DNA from 2 places in the Streptomyces sp. NBC_00704 genome. Region 1 is predicted to be linked to the other one. Evidence: riboswitches for the same ligand, from Rfam matches in the RefSeq annotation. Region 1 holds a riboswitch; the other holds the start of a gene.
The links. Region 1 has a riboswitch for S-adenosylmethionine ahead of OG802_RS09585 (aminotransferase class V-fold PLP-dependent enzyme). Riboswitches for the same ligand answer to the same signal wherever they lie in the genome.
Positions count from the first base shown of each region.

Region 2: it holds a riboswitch for S-adenosylmethionine, as region 1 does, so the genes downstream of both, thrC (threonine synthase) here and OG802_RS09585 (aminotransferase class V-fold PLP-dependent enzyme) in region 1, are expected to answer to the same signal.

Region 1 is NZ_CP109000.1:2,164,929-2,172,257, forward strand. Features, by position in the region: gene OG802_RS09580 (Lrp/AsnC family transcriptional regulator) at 1-271, shown strand, start outside; gene OG802_RS09585 (aminotransferase class V-fold PLP-dependent enzyme) at 1,100-2,464, opposite strand; SAM riboswitch class IV at 2,635-2,751, opposite strand; gene trpD (anthranilate phosphoribosyltransferase) at 2,829-3,893, opposite strand; gene qcrB (cytochrome bc1 complex cytochrome b subunit) at 4,106-5,752, opposite strand; gene qcrA (cytochrome bc1 complex Rieske iron-sulfur subunit) at 5,749-6,816, opposite strand; gene qcrC (cytochrome bc1 complex diheme cytochrome c subunit) at 6,813-7,329, opposite strand, start outside.
Region 2 is NZ_CP109000.1:3,719,054-3,726,382, forward strand. Features, by position in the region: gene OG802_RS16115 (Uma2 family endonuclease) at 1-54, shown strand, start outside; gene groL (chaperonin GroEL) at 138-1,760, opposite strand; gene OG802_RS16125 (cold-shock protein) at 2,116-2,322, opposite strand; gene OG802_RS16130 (MoaD/ThiS family protein) at 2,772-3,047, opposite strand; gene thrC (threonine synthase) at 3,044-4,342, opposite strand; SAM riboswitch class I at 4,361-4,525, opposite strand; gene OG802_RS16140 (glucosyl-3-phosphoglycerate synthase) at 4,693-5,637, shown strand; gene OG802_RS16145 (alpha,alpha-trehalose-phosphate synthase (UDP-forming)) at 5,761-7,194, shown strand; gene otsB (trehalose-phosphatase) at 7,182-7,329, opposite strand, start outside.

The DNA of each region.
Region 1 (7,329 bases):
GATCGTCCTCATCAAGACCAGCGTGGACCGGATCCCCGAGATCGCCGAGCGGATCGCCTCGCTGGACAGCGTCAGCGAGGTCTTCTCCGTGACGGGGACGTACGACCTCATCGCGATGGTCCGGGTGAAGCAGCACGAGGACCTCGCCGAGGTCATCCCCGGCAGCATCAGCAAGATCCCCGGGGTGGAGGGGACGGACACGCACGTGGCGTTCCGCACGTACTCGCAGCACGACCTGGAGGCGGCGTTCGCCATCGGGCTGGACTCGTAGGGGGCGCTGCGGCGCTGCGCTCGGCTTGGGCGGGGCGGTTCCTGTGCCGGCGGGCGGCCTGCGAGTGTCACCACGGCGTCCGTGAGACGTCGCCCCCCGCTGCGGGCGCCTCGCCGGCGGGGTGGCCGCAGCTGCGCGGGCGGGTGCGGCTCCGTGTCGGCTGGGCGCGCAGTTCCCCGCGCCCCTGGGGAGGCTGCCCTCACGTCGGGGTCATGCGGGCCCCGCTACCCGCGCACTGCCGCCGGGAGCCGTCGCGCCGCGGGCGGGTGCGGCTTCGTGTCGGCTGGGCGCGCAGTTCCCCGCGCCCCTGGGGAGGGTGCCCTCACGTCGGGGTCATGCGGGCCCCGCCACCCGCGCACTGCCGCCGGGGGCCCTCGCGCCGCGGGCGGGTGCGGCTCCGTGTCGGTTGGGCGCGCAGTTCCCCGCACCCCTGGAGGGGGTGGCCCTCACGTCGGGGTCATGCGGGCCCCGCTACCCGCGCATTGCCGCCGGGGGCCGTCGCGCCGCGGGCGGGTGCGGCTCCGTGTCAGCTGGGCGCGCAGTTCCCCGCGCCCCTGGAGGGGGTGGCCCTCACGTCGGGGTCATGCGGGCCCCGCCACCCGCGCACTGCCGCCGGGGGCCCTCGCGCCGCGGGCGGGTGCGGCTCCGTGTCAGCTGGGCGCGCAGTTCCCCGCGCCCCTGGGGAGGCTGCCCTCACGTCGGGGTCATGCGGGCCCCGCCACCCGCGCACTGCCGCCGGGGCCGAGCGCGCAGTTCCCCGCAGTTCCGCGCGCCCCTGAGGGGGTGGCCCCCACGTTGGCGGCATGTCGGCCCCGCTTGGGGGGCTGTTCAGTTCACCGACGGGACGCAGCGGCCGTTCTCCGTGTGGTACTGCCACTTCGCGCCCTGGGTGACCAGCTCGCGGACCGCCGTCACGAAGCGGTCGACGTGCTCGTCGGGGGTGCCCGCGCCGAAGCTCACGCGGATGGCGTTGAGGGACTTCTCCCCCGGTGCCGCCTCGGGGGCGCCGCACTCGCCCTGGGTCTGCAGGTCGCCGCCCAGGAGGGTGCGGACCAGGGGGTGGGCGCAGAAGAGGCCGTCGCGGACGCCGATGCCGTACTCGGCGGAGAGGGCGGCGGCGAAGTGGGAGCTGTTCCAGCCCTCGACGACGAAGGACAGCACGCCGACCCGGGGGGCATCCTCGCCGAAGAGGGACAGGATCCGCACCTCGGGGACGTCGGCCAGTCCCGCCCGCACCTTGGCGATCAGGTGCTCCTCGCGGGCGACCAGGGCGTCGAAGCCCGCCTCGGTCAGCGCCTTGCAGGCCGAGGCGATGGAGTACGCGCCGATCACGTTCGGGGAGCCGGCCTCGTGGCGGGCGGCGCTCTCGTGCCACTCCACGTCCACTCCCCCGTCCTCGCGCCGGGTGACCTTGCGGCTGGCGCCGCCGCCCGCGAGGTAGGGGTCGGCCAGGGTGAGCCAGTCGGCGCGGCCGGCCAGGACGCCGCTGCCGAAGGGCGCGTACAGCTTGTGGCCGGAGAAGGCGATCCAGTCCACGTCGAGGTCACGGACCGACACGGGGTGGTGGGGGGCCAGCTGGGCGGCGTCGAGGACGATCCGGGCGCCGTGGGCGTGCGCCGCCGCCGTCAGCTCGCGCACCGGCCACAGCTCGCCGGTGACGTTCGAGGCGCCGGTGACGCAGACCAGGGCCGGACCGTGCGGGTCGCGCGCGGCGAGGGCCCGCTCCAGGGTGTCGACGGCCTGGCGCGGGCTGCGCGGGGCGTCGAGGTACGTGACGTGGGCGTTCGTCCAGGGCAGCAGCGAGGCGTGGTGCTCGGTCTCGAAGACGAAGACCTGGCAGCCGGCGGGGAGCGCGGAGGCGAGCAGGTTGAGGGAGTCCGTCGTCGAGCGGGTGAAGACCAGTTGGTCGTCCGGGCGGCAGTCGAGGAACTCGGTCACGGTGCGGCGGGCGTTCTCGAAGAGGTCCGTGGACAGCTGCGAGAGGTAGCCGGCGCCGCGGTGGACGCTGCCGTAGTAGGGGGCGTAGGCCGCCACGTCGTCCCAGACGCGCTGGAGGGCGGGGGCGCTGGCCGCGTAGTCGAGGGCCGCGTAGGCGACCTCGCCGCCGGTCACGAGCGGAACGGTGACGTCCCGGCCCAGAACGGGCAGGGGGGCACAAAGGGTGCGGGCGGCGGCAAGGGTGGAGACGGACATGGCGAACTCCCGTGAGAGCAGGGGGAACCGCCGTGCGGGCGGACAGCGCTCCGGCACGGAGGAAGGGGAAGAGAGGTGCAGGGGATGCGGGGCGGGGCTCTGCGCCCTAGCGCATTCGCTTGCTCACGGGAGACTCCCTCGGACGACCCAGGACCCCTGGTTTCGCGAGGGGTCCGCGCTTGCCGTGGACCTTGCTGTCCACGGCCTGGTCTTCACCCGGGGCACCCCGCCACGGACGGAGGGTTGCCGGACAGTCGGCCGGGGCCTCATGACTGTCACTCATGACCTGGTACAGGAAACTACGTCAGGTGATCGTCGTCCCGCAACCCGTGTCCGGATCGCGGGACGACCGCCGCCGCCGGCGTCACGCGTTGCTGGCCGCCACCCAGCGCTCCAGCGCCCGCCTGGCCGCGCCGGAGTCGATGGACTCGGCCGCCCGGTCCATGCCGGCCCGCAGCTGCCCGGCCAGCGGCCCGGCCCCCGGTTCCAGCGCCACCAGGGCCGCCGCCGAGTTCAGCAGGACGGCGTCGCGCACCGGGCCGGTCTCGCCCTCCAGCAGCCGGCGGGCGACCTCCGCGTTGTACGAGGGGTCGCCGCCGCGCAGCGCCTCGACCGGGACGAGGGCGAGGCCGACGTCGCGCGGGTCGAAGCTCTCCTCGGTGACCTTGCCGTCGCGCACGACCCACACGCGCGAGGTGGCCGTGGTGGTCAGCTCGTCGAGGCCGTCGTCGCCGCGGAAGACCAGCGAGGAGTTTCCCCGCTCGGCGAAGACGCCGGCGACGACCGGCGCCATGCGGGGGTCGGCGACCCCGACCGCCTGGGCGGCCACCCTGGCCGGGTTGGTCAGCGGACCGAGCACGTTGAACACCGTGCGGATGCCGAGCTGCCCGCGCGCGGCGCCCACATGGCGCAGCGCCGGATGGAACTTGACCGCGAAGCAGAAGGTGATCCCGGCCTCCTGGGCGACCTCCTGCACCCGCTTCGGGGTCAGCTCCAGATTGACGCCGAGCTTCTCCAGGACGTCCGAGGCGCCGGACGCGGAGGACGCGGCCCGGTTGCCGTGCTTGACGACCGTGGCGCCCGCGCCGGCGACGACGATCGCCGACATCGTGGAGATGTTGACGGTCTTCGCGCCGTCGCCGCCCGTGCCGACGATGTCGACGGTCGGACCCGGCACCTCGATCAGGTTGGCGTGCTCGTACATCGCGCGGACCAGGCCGTTGATCTCGGCGACGGTCTCGCCCTTGGCGCGCAGCGCCACCACGAACCCGGCGATCTGGGCGTCGGTCGCCTCGCCGCGCATGATCCGGTCCAGCGCCCAGAACGTGGCGTCCGCGTCCTGGTCGCGGCCGTACAGCAGGCCGTTCAGCACCTCGGGCCAGGAACGGCCCGCCGCGGTGTCGCCTCCAGCGGGGGTCACAGCGCTCATAGCCGCTCCTGCGTGTGTCGTCGTGAGTCGTGCTTCATACGTCGTGCGTCGTGCTTCGCCGGCCGGTGTGCGGCGCGGGACCCGGGGGCCGCGTCGCCGGCCGCGAGTCGTGGAACACGGTGAACCCCACCCTATCCAGCCGCGGGCACGGCACAGGGCCCCGTCCGGCAACCGGACGGGGCCCTGTGCGTGGCGTGGCGACGCCCGGGCGATCAGTGGTGGCCGTGGCCGCTCGTGATCTCCTTGTACTCCTCGACGGTGGGCTTCGGGATCTGCTGGTCCTCGCCGAAGTACGCTTCGCTGATCTTGGCGCGGAGCTTCTCCTTGCCCGTGACCTTGCGCTCGACGCCGTTGTCGTCGACGGTGGCGCCGATCGCGGCCGGCGCGTACTGCTCGTGCGCGGTCAGGGTGTGCAGCTGCTCCTGGCTGAGCGGCTCGTGGATCTCGATGAACTCACCGTGCGGCAGGCGCTTGATGGTGCCGGTCTCGCGACCGTGCAGCACCTTGTCCTTGTCGCGACGCTGCAGGCCGAGACAGATCCGCTTGGTGGCGATGTACGCGATGGCCGGTCCGGCGAAGAAGAAGATCCGGACGAACCAGGTGATCGCGTTGATCGACAGGTGGAAGTGGGTGGCCCAGAGGTCGTTGCCACCGCCCACCAGCATGATCATGTACATCGTGACCCAGGCGACGCCCAGCGCCGTACGGGTCGGGGCGTTGCGCGGGCGGTCCAGGATGTGGTGCTCGCGCTTGTCGCCGGTGATCCACGCCTCGATGAAGGGGTAGAGCGCCAGCAGGGCGAGCAGGACGCCGAACAGCACCAGCGGGATGAACACGCCCAGGACCAGGGTGTGGCCCCAGAAGTTGATCTCCCAGCCCGGCATGAAGCGGATCAGGCCTTCGGCGAAGCCCATGTACCAGTCGGGCTGGGCGCCGGTCGACACCTGGTCCGGACGGTAGGGGCCCATGGCCCAGATCGGGTTGATCTGCGCCACGGCCGCGATGGCCGCGATCACGCCGAAGACCAGGAAGAAGAAGCCTCCGGCCTTGGCCATGTACACCGGCAGCAGCGGCATGCCCACGACGTTCTTGTTGCTCTTGCCGGGGCCCGCGAACTGCGTGTGCTTGTGGTAGAAGACCAGGATCAGGTGGCCCACCATCAGGCCCAGCATGATGCCCGGCAGCAGCAGGATGTGGATCGAGTAGAACCGGGCCACGAAGTCGTGGCCGGGGAACTCGCCGCCGAACAGGAACATCGAGATGTACGTGCCGACGATCGGCATCGACAGGATCGCGCCCTGCGTGAAGCGCACACCGGTGCCGGAGAGCAGGTCGTCCGGGAGCGAGTAACCGGTGAATCCGGTGAACATGCCCAGGACGAACAGCAGGAAGCCGAACAGCCAGTTGACCTCACGCGGCTTGCGGAACGCACCCGTGAAGAACACGCGCATCATGTGCACGAACATGCCGGCGAGGAAGATCAGCGCCGCCCAGTGGTGGATCTGCCGGATGAGCAGACCGCCGCGCACGTCGAAGGAGATGTGCAGGGTCGAGCTGAACGCCTCGGACATCAGCTGTCCCTGGAGCGGGACGTAGCTGCCGTGGTACTCCACCTCGTTCATCGACGGGTGGAAGAACAGCGTCAGATACACACCCGTCAGGATGATGATGATGAAGCTGTACATGCACACTTCGCCCAACATGAACGACCAGTGGTCGGGGAAGATCTTGCGCATGTTCGCCTTGGCGAGGGAGTAGATCCCCAGCCGGCCGTCGGCCCAGTCGGCGATGCGCTCGCCGGCCGGGGCCTTCCCGCGTTCGCGGGTCACGGCGCTGTCGTGGTTCTCTGTCGTGCTCATCCGCGCTCCCAGAAAGCAGGACCGACGGGCTCTTCGAAGTCGCCGAGCGCCTGAAGGTAGCCCTCGTCGTTCACGCCGATGCGCAGCTGCGGCAGGGCGTGACCGGCGGGGCCGAAGATCACTCGGGCACCGTCGGAGAGGTCGAAGGTGGACTGGTGGCAGGGGCACAGCACGTGGTGCGTCTGCTGCTCGTACAGGGAGATCGGGCAACCGACGTGGGTGCAGATCTTCGAGTACGCCACGATGCCCTCGTGCGACCACTCGAGTTCGCGCTTGTCCTTGATGTTGTCCGGCTGCAACCGGACGATCATCAGGGCCGCCTTGGCGATCTCGTTCTGGAAGTCCTCGTCGTGCTCCTCCAGGCCCTCGGGCTTGGCGAAGGTGAGAGAACCGACGGCCACGTCCGACGGACGCAGCGGCTCGTTCGTGTTCATGTTGACGAGCAGCTTGCCCTTGGCCCACAGCGTGTGACGCAGCTTGTCCTCGGGCAGCGGGCCGAGGTCGCGCAGCAGCACGACACCGGACAGCGGCACCAGGGCGACCGCGCCGAACAGCGTGTTGCGGATCAGCTTGCGGCGGCCGAGCGCGGACTCCTTGGCGCCCTGCCGGAAGTCCGCGTGGACCTTGGCACGGACCTCGGGGTCGGCGGCGATCGGGTGGCGCTCGTCGGCGACCTCGACGTCCGACATCAGGGTGCGGGCCCAGTGGACCGCGCCGGCGCCGATGGTGAACAGCGCCGTGCCCAGGGTCAGGCCCAGCGCGAAGTTCAGCGCGCTGAGGTGGCCGATCGGGAACACGAAGACCGACTTGTCGGCGGGGATCGCCACGTACGAGGCGATGAACCCGACCGTGGCCAGCATCGACAGCGTGAACAGGAAGGCGACCGCACGCTCGGACCGCTTGGCGGCCCGCTCGTCGATGTCCTGGACGCGGTGCTCGTGGGGCGGCAGGCCGGGGTCCGCGAACGGGTTCTTCTCGTCCGCGACGTCTACCGCGCCGTGCTCGTGGTGTCCTGCGGACTGCTCGGCAGGCAGGTTCTCTTCTGGAATGTCTTGGCTACTCATGACTTCTTGGCCTTTGCGGTCCGAGCGGCGACCCAGACGGCGACCGCGATCAGTGCGCCGAGACCGAAGATCCAGGCGAACAGGCCCTCACTGACCGGCCCGAGACCGCCCAGCTCCAGACCACCGGGGTTGTCGGTGTCGCTGCTGTTGACCGCGTGCAGGTACGCGATGATGTCCTTCTTGTTCTGCTCCGACAGCGTGGTGTCGGGGAAGGAGGGCATGTTCTGCGGGCCGGTCTGCATGGCCTCGTAGAGGTGCTTCGGGTCCACGTCCTCCAGGGTCGGAGCGAACTTGCCCTTGGTGAGGGCGCCGCCCTTTCCGGTGAAGTTGTGGCACTGCGCGCAGTTGGTGCGGAACAGTTCGCCGCCCTTGGCGATGTCCGCGCCCTCCGGACCGTACTCGGCCTTGGTGGGAACGGCCGGGCCGGAGCCGAGGGAGGCGATGTACGCGGCGAGCTGGTCGATCTCGGCCTGCGTGTAGATGTTCTTCTTCTTCACCACCTGCGGGCCCTGG
Region 2 (7,329 bases), 1.6 Mb from region 1:
GCTCCGGTGAGCGTCACCCTCGACACCGAAGAGCTGAAGGACTACGCCGACTGAGACGCCCGAAGGCGGTACCCCCAGCCATGGCTGGGAGCACCGCCCTCGGTCCGAAGGACAGTCGATCAACCGGAACCGGTCGATCAGAAGTCCATGTCACCGCCCGGCATGCCGCCGCCGGCGGGCGCGGCGGCCTTCTCCGGCTTGTCGGCGATGACGGCCTCGGTGGTGAGGAACAGCGCGGCGATGGAGGCGGCGTTCTGCAGGGCAGAGCGCGTGACCTTCGCCGGGTCGATGATGCCTTCGGCGATCATGTCGACGTACTCGCCGGTCGCGGCGTTCAGGCCGTGGCCGACCTGGAGGTTGCGGACCTTCTCCACGACGACGCCACCCTCGAGACCGCCGTTGACGGCGATCTGCTTGAGCGGGGCCTCCAGCGCGATGCGCACGGCGTTGGCGCCGGTCGCCTCGTCACCCTCGAGCTCCAGCTTCTCGAAGACGGCGGACGCCTGGATGAGCGCCACGCCACCACCGGCGACGATGCCCTCCTCGACGGCGGCCTTCGCGTTGCGGACGGCGTCCTCGATGCGGTGCTTGCGCTCCTTGAGCTCCACCTCGGTGGCGGCGCCGGCCTTGATGACCGCGACACCGCCGGCGAGCTTCGCCAGGCGCTCCTGCAGCTTCTCGCGGTCGTAGTCCGAGTCACTGTTCTCGATCTCGGCGCGGATCTGGTTGACCCGGCCCGCGACCTGGTCCGACGAGCCGGAGCCGTCGACGATGGTCGTCTCGTCCTTGGTGATGACGACCTTGCGGGCCTTGCCCAGCAGGTCCAGGGAGGTGTTCTCGAGCTTGAGACCGACCTCCTCGGAGATGACCTCGCCACCGGTGAGGATGGCGATGTCGTTCAGCATCGCCTTGCGGCGGTCGCCGAAGCCCGGGGCCTTGACCGCGACGGACTTGAAGGTGCCGCGGATCTTGTTGACGACCAGGGTCGACAGGGCCTCGCCCTCGACGTCCTCGGCGATGATCAGCAGCGGCTTGCCCGACTGCATGACCTTCTCCAGGAGCGGGAGCAGGTCCTTGACGTTCGCGATCTTGGAGTTCGCGATGAGGATGTACGGGTCGTCGAGGACGGCCTCCATACGCTCCATGTCGGTGGCGAAGTACGCCGAGATGTAGCCCTTGTCGAAGCGCATGCCCTCGGTGAGCTCGAGCTCCAGACCGAAGGTCTGCGACTCCTCGACCGTGATGACGCCTTCCTTGCCGACCTTGTCCATCGCCTCGGCGATGAGCTCGCCGATCTGGGTGTCGGCGGCGGAGATGGAGGCCGTGGAAGCGATCTGCTCCTTGGTCTCGACATCCTTCGCCTGCTCCAGCAGGGCGCCGGAGACGGCCTCGACGGCCTTCTCGATGCCGCGCTTGAGGGCCATCGGGTTGGCGCCGGCCGCGACGTTGCGCAGGCCTTCCCTGACCAGGGCCTGGGCCAGGACGGTCGCGGTCGTCGTGCCGTCGCCGGCCACGTCGTCCGTCTTCTTCGCGACTTCCTTGACCAGCTCGGCGCCGATCTTCTCGTACGGGTCCTCGAGCTCGATCTCCTTGGCGATGGACACGCCATCGTTGGTGATCGTGGGGGCGCCCCACTTCTTCTCGAGGACGACGTTGCGGCCCTTGGGGCCGAGCGTCACCTTCACGGCGTCCGCGAGCTGGTTCATGCCGCGCTCGAGGCCGCGCCGTGCCTCCTCGTCGAACGCGATGATCTTGGCCATGTGAAGTGGTCCTCCCGGACTGGGGTGGATTGCTCCGGACCGCGCTGGCGCCCGCGACGGACGGCTCGCCGGCCTCGTGGTTCCTTGCCCCACCTGGCCTGCGGGCCTCACCGACCCGGTCCTTCGTTGTCACTCTCACCTTCAGAGTGCTAACGCCAATGATTAGCACTCGACCCCTGAGAGTGCAAGCGCCCCGGTGAGACCCGCGTCGTCGCGGACACCCCGCCCGGCCCCCGCGGACCGGGGCGGGCGCCCGGCCCCGGGCAGGCCGAAGGGCTCGCACCCCGGGAGGTGCGAGCCCTTCGACAGATGTGCCGGACGTACAGAAGAACGACGCTGTCAGTCGGCGCGCGCTTCAGCCGGTCGCGAGCCGGACCATGTCCGCCTGCGGCCCCTTCTGGCCCTGCGAGATCTCGAAATCGACCCGCTGACCCTCTTCCAGGGTGCGGTAGCCGTCCATCTGAATCGCGCTGTAGTGGACGAAAACATCCGCACCACCGTCGACCGCGATGAAGCCGTACCCCTTCTCCGCGTTGAACCACTTGACGGTGCCCTGAGCCATGCCTAACTCCCCTATTACTGGCCCTTGCACAGATCCACACTTCGCGGATCCGGGTCAGACCTCACCCCCCATTGGTTGGGGGCGTGCGCCGGAACGCGTCGACCGCGGCCGAATGTATCTGTCCAACTGCCCTCTGCAACAGGTCACTCGGACGAGAATTCCGGACGCACGGGATCCGGAATGTGGCGAGAATTCGCCCGAATGCAGGGCAAGTCGGGCCCCAGGAAAGCCACAAAAGCCGCGAAAGGGGTCTGCACTTTGGCTGCTTCTTGTCGGCTGAAGAAAGAAAAGAAAGGCTCCGGATCCGGTGATCCGGACCGGGTTCCCCAACTGTACCGCGCTCAACCACACTGAATTGCCCCCTCCGCTTCTATCGCGGAGAGGGCAATTCGGTGAACTCTCGGTAATCGCTGTTACCGACGGTTACTACCGGCGGGTACTGAACGGCGTCAGCCGCCGGCCACGGCGGGGATGATCGAGACGCCGGCGCCGTCCGGGGTCGCCGTCTCCAGGCCCTGCTCGAAGCGGACGTCGTCGTCGTTCACGTACACGTTGACGAAGCGGCGCAGCTTGCCCTGGTCGTCCAGGACGCGCGCGGCGATGCCGGTGTGGTTCTTCTCCAGGTCGGAGATGACCTCGCCGAGGGTCGCGCCCTCGGCCTTCACCTCGGCGGCGCCGCCGGTGTAGGTGCGCAGGATGGTGGGGATGCGGACGTTGACGCTCATACGAGGCCAGCCTCTCGGAAGGAGTCCAGGTTCGGACGGATGGTCGCGGTCAGGCCCGTGCCGGCCACCGCGTCCAGGGTCTTCAGACCGTCACCCGTGTTGAGGACGACGGTGGTCTTCGCCGGGTCCAGGAGACCGTTCTCGATCAGCTTGCGCGTCACCCCGACCGTGACCCCGCCGGCGGTCTCCGCGAAGATGCCCTCGGTCCGCGCCAGCAGCCTGATCGCGTCGACGATCTGCTCGTCGTCCACGTCCTCCACGGCGCCGCCGGTGCGGCGGGCGATGTCGAGGACGTAGGGGCCGTCCGCCGGGTTGCCGATGGCCAGCGACTTGGCGATGGTGTCCGGCTTCTGGGGGCGCACCACGTCGTGCCCGGCCTTGTAGGCGACGGACACCGGGGAGCAGCCCTCGGCCTGCGCGCCGAAGATCTTGTACGGCCTGTCCTCCACGAGCCCGAGCTTGATGAGCTCCTGGAGACCCTTGTCGATCTTCGTGAGCTGGGAGCCGGAGGCGATCGGCACGACCAGCTGGTCGGGCAGGCGCCAGCCGAGCTGCTCGCAGATCTCGTAGGCCAGCGTCTTCGAGCCCTCGGCGTAGTACGGGCGCAGGTTGACGTTGACGAAGCCCCAGCCCTCGCCCGCCGGGTCGCCGATCAGCTCGGAGCAGAAGCGGTTGACGTCGTCGTAGTTGCCCTCGATGCCGACCAGCTCGCCGCCGTAGATGGCGGCCATGACGACCTTGCCCTGCTCCAGGTCGTGCGGGATGAACACGCAGGAGCGGAAGCCCGCCCGGGCGGCCGCGGCGCCCACGGCGCCGGCGAGGTTTCCGGTGGACGAGCAGGACAGGGTGGTGAAGCCGAAGGCGCGGGCGGCCTCGATGGCCTGGGCGACGACGCGGTCCTTGAAGGAGTGCGTCGGATTGCCGGAGTCGTCCTTGACGAAGAGCTTGCCGGGCTCGACGCCCAGCTCGCGGGCGAGGTTGTCGGCCTGCACGAGCTTGGTCCAGCCGGGGTTGATGTTCGGCTTGTCCGCCACGTCGGCCGGGACGGGCAGCAGCGGCGCGTAGCGCCAGATGTTCGCCGGGCCCGCCTCGATGCGCTTGCGCAGCTCCTCCGTGTCGTAGGAGGAGAAGTCGTACGCGATCTCGAGGGGGCCGAAACACTCCTCGCACGCGAAGAGCGGGCCGAGGGGGACGCGGTGACCGCATTCGCGGCAGCTCAGCGCCGCGGCGGGACCGAGGTCCACGGAAGAGGTCGGCGTAGAGTCGGTGGTGCTTGCAACAGTCTGCGCAGCCATGTGAGGCGAGGCCCTTTCTCCTCATCTTCCTCACGACGCATCTCGCCGTGAGACGGATTTGGCACCTTCCCGAGCCGGGAGCCTCGCGGAGCGCGCACCTGGTGATCGGTGTGCGGTACGAGACCGGCTGGAGGGTTGCCGGGGCTTCATCGGGCCGTGTCCCTCTGCCCCTCTGGATGAGCGGTGTGAAGTTGTGAACGGGGGCGACCGGACATGCGATGGTCATCCGCGTTGTTCAAGACTGTAACCGAAGGCCAGGACAGTTGAGATAGTCGTCCGAACCGCGAGATGGATCACACGGTCACCCCCCGCGCACAGGGAGTGATCATGACAGTGAGGAGCCGTGGACCGTGCTGGAAGAAGTCGAGCGCTGGCTGGCCACCCGCTCCTGGTCGGTGGCCGATCGCCCGCTGCACAGCGTCCTGGCCGCGAAACGCGCCACGAACCAGTCGGTGTCCGTCGTCCTGCCCGCGCTGAACGAGGAGGAGACCGTCGGCGACATCGTCGCCGTCATCCGTCACGACCTCATGCACCAGGCGCCGCTCGTCGACGAGATCGTCGTCGTCGACTCGGGATCCACCGACCGCACCTCGCAGGTCGCCGCTGCGGCCGGGGCGCGGGTCGTCCACCGGGACGAGATCCTGCCGCGCATACCGGCCGCGCCCGGCAAGGGCGAGGTCCTGTGGCGCTCGCTGCTGGTCACCACCGGCGACATCGTCTGCTTCGTCGACGCCGACCTGCGGGAGTTCTCCTCCGACTTCGTCACGGGGATCGTCGGCCCGCTGCTGACCGATCCGGACGTGGACCTGGTCAAGGCCATGTACGACCGCCCGCTGGCCGGCGCATCGGGGCAGGGCGGGCGGGTCACCGAGCTGATGGCCCGGCCCCTGCTCAACATGCACTGGCCGCAGCTGGCCGGGTTCGTGCAGCCCCTCGGCGGCGAGTACGCGGCGCGCCGCACCCTGCTGGAACGGCTGCCCTTCCCCGTCGGCTACGGCGTGGAGCTCGGCATGCTGGTCGACGCCCTGCACCTGGTGGGCCTGGACGCCCTGGCCCAGGTCGACGTCGGCGTGCGCAAGCACCGCCACCAGGACGGCCAGGCCCTCGGCCGCATGGCGGCGGCCATCTACCGCACGGCGCAGCTCCGGCTGGCCCGCGGCCACCTGGTCCGCCCGGCCCTCACCCAGTTCGAGCGCGGCCCGTCCGGCTTCGAGCCCCGCACCCACGCCGTGGACACGGAGGAGCGCCCGCCGATGGCCCAGATAGCCGAGTACGCGTCCCGCAGGGTGGCCTAGGAGCAGACCCGAGGCCGCCCGCGGGTCAGCCCGGGCGGCCTGGCGGCCGGCACCGGACGCCGGCGGCGGGCGCCGGGGCCGGCGAACGTTTGAGCGTTTACGGAGCGGGCTAGGTTGAGGCTTATGGCTTCCACGCACGACACGTCCGCCTCCCGCGGTTCCGCTCAGGTACTGGTCGCGTCCAACCGCGGCCCGGTCTCCTACGAGGTGCGCGAGGACGGCTCGCTGCACGCGAAACGCGGGGGCGGCGGGCTGGTCTCCGGTCTGTCGGCCATCGGCCCCGACGCGGGCGCGCTGTGGGTGTGCTCGGCGCTCACCGACGGCGACCGGGAGGCGGTCGCGCGCGGCATCGGCGAGGAGGGCGTGCGGATGCTGCCCGTCCCGGCCGACGTGCACGCCGACGCCTACAACGGCATCGCCAACTCGGTGCTGTGGTTCGTCCACCACATGCTCTACCAGACGCCGCTGGAGCCCGTCTTCGACGCGGAGTTCCGCCGCCGGTGGGCGGCCTACGAGACCTACAACCGGACCTTCGCGCAGGCGCTGGCGCAGGAGGCGGCGCAGGGGGCGTCGGTCCTGGTGCAGGACTACCACCTGTGCCTGGTGCCGGGGATGCTCCGCGAGCTGCGCCCGGACCTGCGCATCGGCCACTTCTCGCACACGCCCTGGGCGCCGGTGGACTACTTCGGCCTGCTCCCCGACGACATCCGCGGGCAGCTGCTGGCGGGCATGCTCGGCGCCGACCGGCTGGGCTTCCTCACCCGGCGCTGGGCGGACGCGTTCAGCGCGTGCTGCACCGAGTTCGCCGGCGGGCCCGGCAAGACGCGGATCGGCGTGCACGGACTGGGCGCGGACGGGGAGTTCCTGCGTGAGCGCTCGCGGCGCGCGGACGTCGACGAGCGCATGGCGGCGCTGCGCGCGGAGATCGGCGCCGCGCCCGACGGCGGGGCGCGCAAGGCGATCGTGCGCGTGGACCGCACCGAGCTGTCCAAGAACATCGTGCGCGGTCTGCTGGCCTACCGGCAGCTGCTGGAGGACCACCCGGAGTGGCACGAGCGGGTGGTGCACGTGGCCTTCGCCTATCCCTCGCGCCAGGACCTGGCCGTCTACCGCGACTACATGAGCGAGGTGCAGCGGGTCACGCAGGAGATCAACTCCGCTTTCGGCACGCCCGGCTGGACGCCGGTGCTGCTGAACCTCAAGGACGACTTCGCACGCTCCCTCGCCGCCTACCGGCTGGCCGACGTGGCGCTGGTCAACCCGATCCGCGACGGCATGAACCTGGTGGCCAAGGAGGTGCCGGTCGTCTCCGACGAGGGCTGCGCGCTGGTCCTGTCCCGGGAGGCGGGGGCCTACTGGGAACTGCGCGACGACGCGATCGTCGTCAATCCCTACGACGTCCTGGAGACCGCGCGGGCCCTGCACGAGGGCCTGACGATGGACCCGCGGGAGCGGGCGGAGCGCTCCGGTCGCCTGGCGGCGGCGGCCACCGCGCTCCCCCCGGCCCGCTGGTTCCTGGACCAGCTGAACGCGCTGCGCGAGCCTCAGCCCAGCTGAGCGGCGAGCGCCCGCAGCAGTTCGACGACCCCGGCGGGGCCGTCCACGACGAGGTCGGCGCGCTCCGCGAGGGCGCCGACCTCGGCGCTGCCGCTGCACACCAGCAGGCCCGGGACGCCGTCGGCGCGGAGTTTC